Regions from separate parts of the Paracoccus angustae genome, predicted to be linked through region 2. Evidence: riboswitches for the same ligand, from Rfam matches in the RefSeq annotation. Region 2 holds a riboswitch; the other holds the start of a gene.
The links. Region 2 has a riboswitch for cobalamin ahead of ACFOM8_RS11465 (DUF1636 family protein). Riboswitches for the same ligand answer to the same signal wherever they lie in the genome.
Positions count from the first base shown of each region.

Region 1: another riboswitch for cobalamin. It lies ahead of ACFOM8_RS10635 (TonB-dependent receptor plug domain-containing protein); the one in region 2 lies ahead of ACFOM8_RS11465 (DUF1636 family protein).

Region 1 is NZ_JBHRXY010000007.1:28,167-31,511, forward strand. It holds gene ACFOM8_RS10620 (heavy-metal-associated domain-containing protein) at 57-242, shown strand; gene ACFOM8_RS10625 (hypothetical protein) at 397-699, shown strand; gene ACFOM8_RS10630 (NAD-dependent deacylase) at 709-1,386, shown strand; cobalamin riboswitch at 1,416-1,608, shown strand; gene ACFOM8_RS10635 (TonB-dependent receptor plug domain-containing protein) at 1,735-3,345, shown strand, end outside.
Region 2 is NZ_JBHRXY010000008.1:6,799-10,143, reverse strand. It holds gene cobN (cobaltochelatase subunit CobN) at 1-272, opposite strand, end outside; gene cobW (cobalamin biosynthesis protein CobW) at 285-1,340, opposite strand; gene ACFOM8_RS11465 (DUF1636 family protein) at 1,343-1,726, opposite strand; cobalamin riboswitch at 1,819-2,039, opposite strand; gene cobO (cob(I)yrinic acid a,c-diamide adenosyltransferase) at 2,546-3,175, shown strand; gene ACFOM8_RS23115 (nucleotide-binding protein) at 3,236-3,345, shown strand, end outside.

The DNA of each region.
Region 1 (3,345 bases), on a different contig from region 2:
CTTGCCGTCATGCAGGATCATGCTGCGCGGGACTTGTCAAACCCCAGAGGCCAACCGTGACCTTCACCGTTCCCGACATGACCTGCGGCCATTGCAAGGCCGCCATCGAGGCCGCCGTCCAGGAGGCAGGCGGCCGCGCCACCGTCGATCTGGCGCAAAAGAGCGTCACGGTCGACGGTCTGGACAAGGACCGCGCGGTTCAGGCGATTCGCAACGCGGGCTACGAGGTCGCGGCCGCCTGAGAACCGCAACGTCCTGGCGCGTCAGCCAAAGCCCGCGGCACACCGCATGATTGAGCGGGCGGGCGGTTGCTGCTAGGATCGCAGCCGGACGGGCATCGCAGACCGGGTTCAACCGGCCCCCGCCATCCGACAAGGCAACCGAGGAGACAGTTCCATGCTCAACCGTTTCGTCATCGCGGCCGCCGCCATCATGATGACCGCGCCCCTGGCCGTGGCGGGCCCCATCGACAACGCCTGCGTCCGGTCCGACCGCGCGCGCGGCAACGCGCCGCTTTGCGGCTGCATCCAGCAGGTCGCGAACCAGACCCTGTCGCGGGCCGATCAGCGCCGCGCCGCCTCTTTCTTCCGCGACCCGCACGAGGCGCAAGAGGTCCGCATGTCGAAAAGCGACCGCGACAACGCCTTCTGGGCGCGCTACAAGCGGTTCGCGTCCCGGGCCGAGGCCTATTGCCGGTAAGCCCGCGCCTTGCGCATCGCCGTTCTGACCGGCGCGGGGATTTCCGCCGAAAGCGGCCTTGCGACCTTTCGCGCCGTTGACGGCCTGTGGGAAAGCCACCGGATCGAGGACGTGGCGACGCCCGAAGGGTTCGCCGCCGATCCCGCGCTGGTTCACCGCTTCTACAACATGCGCCGCGCCAATGCCGCGGCGGCGCGGCCCAACGCCGCGCACCTGGCATTGGCCGATCTGGCGCGGCGCCACGACCTGACGCTGGTCACGCAGAATGTCGACGACCTGCACGAACGCGCGGGCAGCCCCGCCGTGATCCACATGCACGGGACGCTGAACGGCGCGCTTTGCGCCGCCTGCGGGCACCGCTGGGCCGCGCCCGCCGTCATGGCGCCCGGCGATCCCTGCCCCGCCTGCGCCCGGCCCGCGACCCGTCCCGACATCGTCTGGTTCGGAGAGATGCCCTATGGCCTTGACCGGATCTGGGAGGCGCTGGAAACCGCCGACCTGTTCGCGGCCATCGGCACTTCGGGAAATGTCTATCCTGCGGCGGGTTTTGCCCAGCATGCGCGGCGGCGCGGCGCGGAATGCCTGGAACTGAACCTGGAGGCCAGCGCCAACGCGCGCGACTTCCACCGCCGCATTGTCGGCCCCGCCAGCCGTACGGTGCCCGAATGGGTGGCCTCGCTGGGCTGATTGCCCTTGCCTGAGCGCGGCCTTGTGGGCTAAGGCGGCCTTGCCTCGGTTCCGGGCCTGAAGCCCGGTTGAAAAGGGAACGCGGTGCGAATCCGCGACTGCCCCCGCAACTGTCAGCGGAGAGCCGGGCCGGACAACGCCACTGTTCCCGATTGGGGATGGGAAGGCCCGGCCAAGCGATGACCCGCAAGTCAGGAGACCTGCCGAACGCGATCACCCTGACGGCGTGCGAGGGGCGCGCCGGAAACGGAAACTTCCGTCGTGGTGGTGTCGCTGTCCGGCGGGTTCATTCCCCGGACGAACCGCATCGCGCCCGGCCCCGCCCGGGTTTCTGGAAGGATGTCCTTCGTGACGCCAAGACCCCTGGTCCCGACCCTGACCGCAGCCCTGTTTCTGACCACCGCCTTGTCCGCCTCCGGGCAGGACGCCCCCCGGGACGCCATCGTCCTGGACGACATCACCCTGACCGCCAACCGCGAACCTGTCGAGTTGAGCCGCTCGGGCAGTTCCGTCTCGGTGCTGACGGAAAACGACCTGCAAGGCCGCGCCGGCCAGCCCTTGTCGCGCAGCCTGACAAGACTGCCCGGCGTCACTCTGCGCCAGCAAGGGCCGCTGGGCACCACGGGATTTCTGGAGGTTCGCGGCGCGCCGGGCCGCTATGTTCCCGTGGTGATCGACGGGATCGAGGTTTCGGATGCGACCGCCCCGACCCCGGCCTACGACATCGGCGGCCAGATCACGGCGGGCATCGGCCGGGTCGAATTGCTGCGCGGCGCGCAATCCGCGCTTTACGGGTCGCGCGCCATCGCCGGCGTCCTGACGCTGGAATCCCTCCGCCCGACCGAGGACGGCTTGCGCCACCACTTCGGGATCGAGGCGGGCAGCTATGACACCCTGACCGCCAGCTATGGCGCGACGCTGCGCCGCGACGGCACCGATCTGGCCTTCCAGGTCAGCCATGTCCGCACCGACGGCTTTTCCGCCCTGGACGAGAACAACGGCAACTTCGAGGAAGACGGGTACGAGGCGACGCGCCTGTCCTTCTACAGCGCGCATCGGCTGGACAACGGCGTCACCATCGGCTTCAACGGCTTCTGGGAAGACAGCACCGCCGACTTCGACGATTTCAGCGACGTGGCGGGCACGCCGGGCGACGACTATTCGGAAAACGAATCCTACGGCCTGCGCGGCTTTGCCCGGTTCAGCACCGGCGCGGTGGATCACGACATCGCCCTGACCCGCTATCGCATCAGCCGCGACAGCTATTACAACGGCTTTCCCGTGTCCTATGCCGGCACCCGCACCAGGCTTTCCTGGCAGGGCGCGGCCGATCTGGCCCCGGGCGTCCGGGCCGTCTTCGGCGCCGATACCGAAAAGGAGAAAGCCGAAGGCAACGGCGACGCCCGCCTGACCGGCGTTTTCGTTGAAACGACCACCGCCTTGAGCGACGACATGGACATCACCACCTCGCTGCGCCGCGACGACCATTCCCGCTTTGGCGGCTTCACGTCGGGTCGCGTGGCCGCCGTTTACCGCGCCGACAACGATCTGCTGTTCCGCGGGGCGCTTGGCAACGGCTTCCGCGCGCCGTCGCTTTACCAGCTGTTCGACCCGTTCTACGGCACCGCGACCTTGGAACCCGAGGAAAGCCGCACCTACGAACTGGGCGTCGAAAAGCAATGGGGCGACAGCCACCTGCGCGCGACGGCCTTTTGGCTGAAGACGGACAATCTGATCGGTTTCGATGACAACGGCACGCCCTCGGATTGGAACGACGACCTTTATAACCAGGTGCCCGGCATCGCCCGCCGCCGGGGCGTGGAGATCGACGGCCGTTACGCCTTCGGCGCGGGCCATGCGCTGACAGCCAGCTATTCCTTTATCGACAATCAGACCGACGTGCCGGACTGGGCCAGGGCGCCCGAACGCGTCCTGAACCTGGGCGCCGAGACGACCTTC
Region 2 (3,345 bases):
CCGATCAGTCGGATCAGGATGCCCTTCGCGCCCGCCAGCGTTTGATCCAGATAGGTATCGACCGACAGCGGATGCTTCAGCGCCGCGATATTGGCCAGCCGCAACGAGGGCAAGCCTCCCTCGGCCCCGTTGCCCCGGTGCCAGCCCGCCGCGAAGGCGCCAAGGTCGCTGTCGGAAAAGGACAGCACGACCAGATCGGCGGGCGCCTGGCCCAGATCGGTCGGCGTCTCGGTTTCCTCCAGCCCGTGGCTTTCGCGGAAGATGACGTGCATCGGTCCCTTGCCCTATTCCGCCGTGGCGGCGTCCGGCAGCAGGATACCCCGGATCGCGGCCGCGTCGATATCGTCATGTTCGGCGATAACGACCAGCCGGCCCCGCCGCCCTTCCTCGGGCCGCCACGGACGGTCGTACTGGTGGCGGACCCGTGCGCCGACCGCCTGGACAAGAAGCCGCATCGGCTTGCCCGCGACGGCGGCATAGCCCTTGACGCGCAGGATGTTCTGCCGGTCGGCAAGTTCCGTGATCCGCGCGAGAAGCGTTGCAGGGTCCGAAATCTCGGGAAGGTCGATCACGACGCTGTCGAAGTCGTCGTGTTCGTGATCATCCGCGCCGTCATGATGGCTGGGCCGCGCGTCCATGTCATCCTCGGCCGCAGCCCCCAGGCCCAGGATCACGCGCGGATCGACCGCGCCCTCGGCCACCTCGACGACCGGCAGGGGGCGCGGCGCCTCGGCCGCGATGACCGCCTTTGCCTGTGCGATCCCTTCGGGACCGGCCAGATCGGGTTTGGTGAGCAGAACGATGTCGGCGCAGGCGATCTGGTCCTCGAACACCTCGGACAAGGGTGTTTCATGGTCGATGCTGTCATCGGCCAGCCGCTGCGCGTCCACCGCCGCGACATTGGGCGCAAAGCGCCCTGCCGCCACCGCCTCGGCATCGGCAAGGGCGATGACGCCGTCCACGGTGATCTTCGAGCGGATGTCGGGCCAGTCGAAGGCCTTCAGCAGCGGCTTCGGCAAGGCCAGCCCGCTGGTCTCGATCAGGATATGGTCGGGACGCGGGTCCAGCGCCATCAGCGCCTCGATCGTCGGGATGAACTCGTCGGCGACGGTGCAGCAGATGCAGCCATTGGCCAGTTCCACGATGTTTTCCGCCGGGCATTCGGGGATCGCGCAGCCTTTCAGGATTTCGCCGTCCACGCCGACGTCGCCGAATTCGTTCACGATCACCGCCAGCCGCCTGCCGCCGGGGTTCTTCATCAGATGCGTGATCAGCGTGGTCTTTCCCGACCCCAGGAAGCCCGTGATGACGGTGACGGGAAGCTTTTCAAGGCTGGACATGTTCAGGTGTCTCCTGCGGCAAGGGTGGGCAAAGGGGGGATGCGGGCGATGCAGTTCCTGCGGAAATGCTCGGGGCGTTCGCGCCACGGAACAACGCCGTCATCCGTAGCCTGATATTTCGCGACGCCTTCCAGAACGGTGTCGACATCGGCGCCGTCGTCCAGGCGGCCATAGACATAGGTCCAGCGCCCCCTGCCACGCAACGCGATGGTGCAGCCCTGCGAACAGTTCGACAGGCATTCGACCGCCCGGACGGTCACGCCGGGCAGGCGGCGTTCGGCCAGGCGGCGGAACAGGCGGGTTCCGGCGCGCTCGGCATCGCCCGGCGCGCCCTGCCGGCGGCAACAGGTGCAGACAAGAAGGTCGACGTTCTCCGCATGTTGCACGGCCACGCTCTCCACAGGGTTCGCGGCGGGGCAAGGCACGGATATGCAGCCGGGCGCGGCTGCCTGTCCGACACCCCGGGACACCCCGCCCGGTTCACATCGTCCTGCTGGCAGGTCTCCCGGCTTGCGGATGTCAGGGGGATACCCTGGCGGGCGCCCGGCCTTCCCATGCGCGGCTGCACACAGTGGCCATCGGGCGACCTCTCCGGTCACGGTCGCGGGGGCGGCTGCGCTTTGGGGTTGCAGGCGCGAACCCCGGTCGCATTCCCTTTTCACCTGTCCTGGGACAGGAACCAGCAGTCCTCATTGGTACTGGCCCGGCGGGATTGTCAAGGCGAATGGACGACATGGCACAGGTCGACACGGCGGCGATCCGGGTCCGGCCGGGCGGGACAACGTTTCTGACCGTTGCCGCTGCCAGCGGCTAGCCGTGGGCTGCCACATCGGAAAATCGCACTCGAAACACAGGCTCTGCCGCCGGCGGCCCGGCAGCACGCCCTGACGATGGGGGGCGACGAACAGGCTGGTCATGGCGGTCTCGGCATGCGCCTTCGCGGCGGACCGCTGAAGGACCGAGGGCGCGGCGCGGCACCGGAATTGCCTTTCGCCTGATCGTGCTGGCAGTTCCTGCGCGCGTGGTCGGAACGCCCGGCATCGCTGCCGGCCTGTGGTGCGCAGGCCGGACGGCCAATGGCGGGCTGATCCTGCCGGGGTCCGGGCCGCCGCCGCGCGCCTTCTTCAGCGGTGCCCGGCGCTGACTTGCCTGCCGCCCTGCCCTGTGGTTTCGTGGCCTCCGGCCGACCTTCTCCGGAGTTCATGATGAGCAACACCGCCACGGACAGCAGCGAAACCACTGCCCGTCACAACGAGAAGATGAAGCGGATCAAGGCCGCGCGCGACAAGATGATGGCCGGCAAGACCGAGGAAAAGGGCCTGATCATCGTCCATACCGGCACGGGCAAGGGCAAGTCGTCCTCGGGCTTCGGCATGATCATGCGCTGCATCGCCTGGGGCATGCCCTGCGCGGTCGTGCAGTTCATCAAGGGCACATGGGAAACGGGCGAAAAGCGGCTTTTGCAGGCCCATTTCGCCGGGGAATGCCGCTTCTTCGTGTCGGGCGAGGGGTTTACCTGGGAAACCCAGGACCGCGACCGCGACGTGGCGGCCGCCCGGAACGGCTGGGAAATCGCCAAGCAGCAGATCCTCGATCCCCGGATCCGCTTCGTTCTTCTGGACGAGATCAACATCGCGTTGCGCTATGACTATCTGGATATCGACGAGGTGGTCGATTTCCTGCTGACGCAAAAGCCGCCGATGACCCATGTCTGCCTGACGGGCCGCAACGCCAGGCCCGAGCTGATCGAGGCCGCCGATCTTGTGACCGAGATGTCGCTTCTGAAACACCCGTTCAGGGACGGCGTGAAGGCCCAGAAAGGGGTCGAGTTCTGATGGTTGCCGTAGACCTTGGGTCAGCCGCTTCGGCAAGCTGACCCCCTGGGCCACGCGTCGATGATCCAGGGCACCGGCAGCAATGTCGGCAAGTCGCTGCTGGTCGCGGGCCTTTGCCGGGCCGCGGACAGGCGGGGCCTGTCGGTCGCGCCGTTCAAGCCGCAGAACAT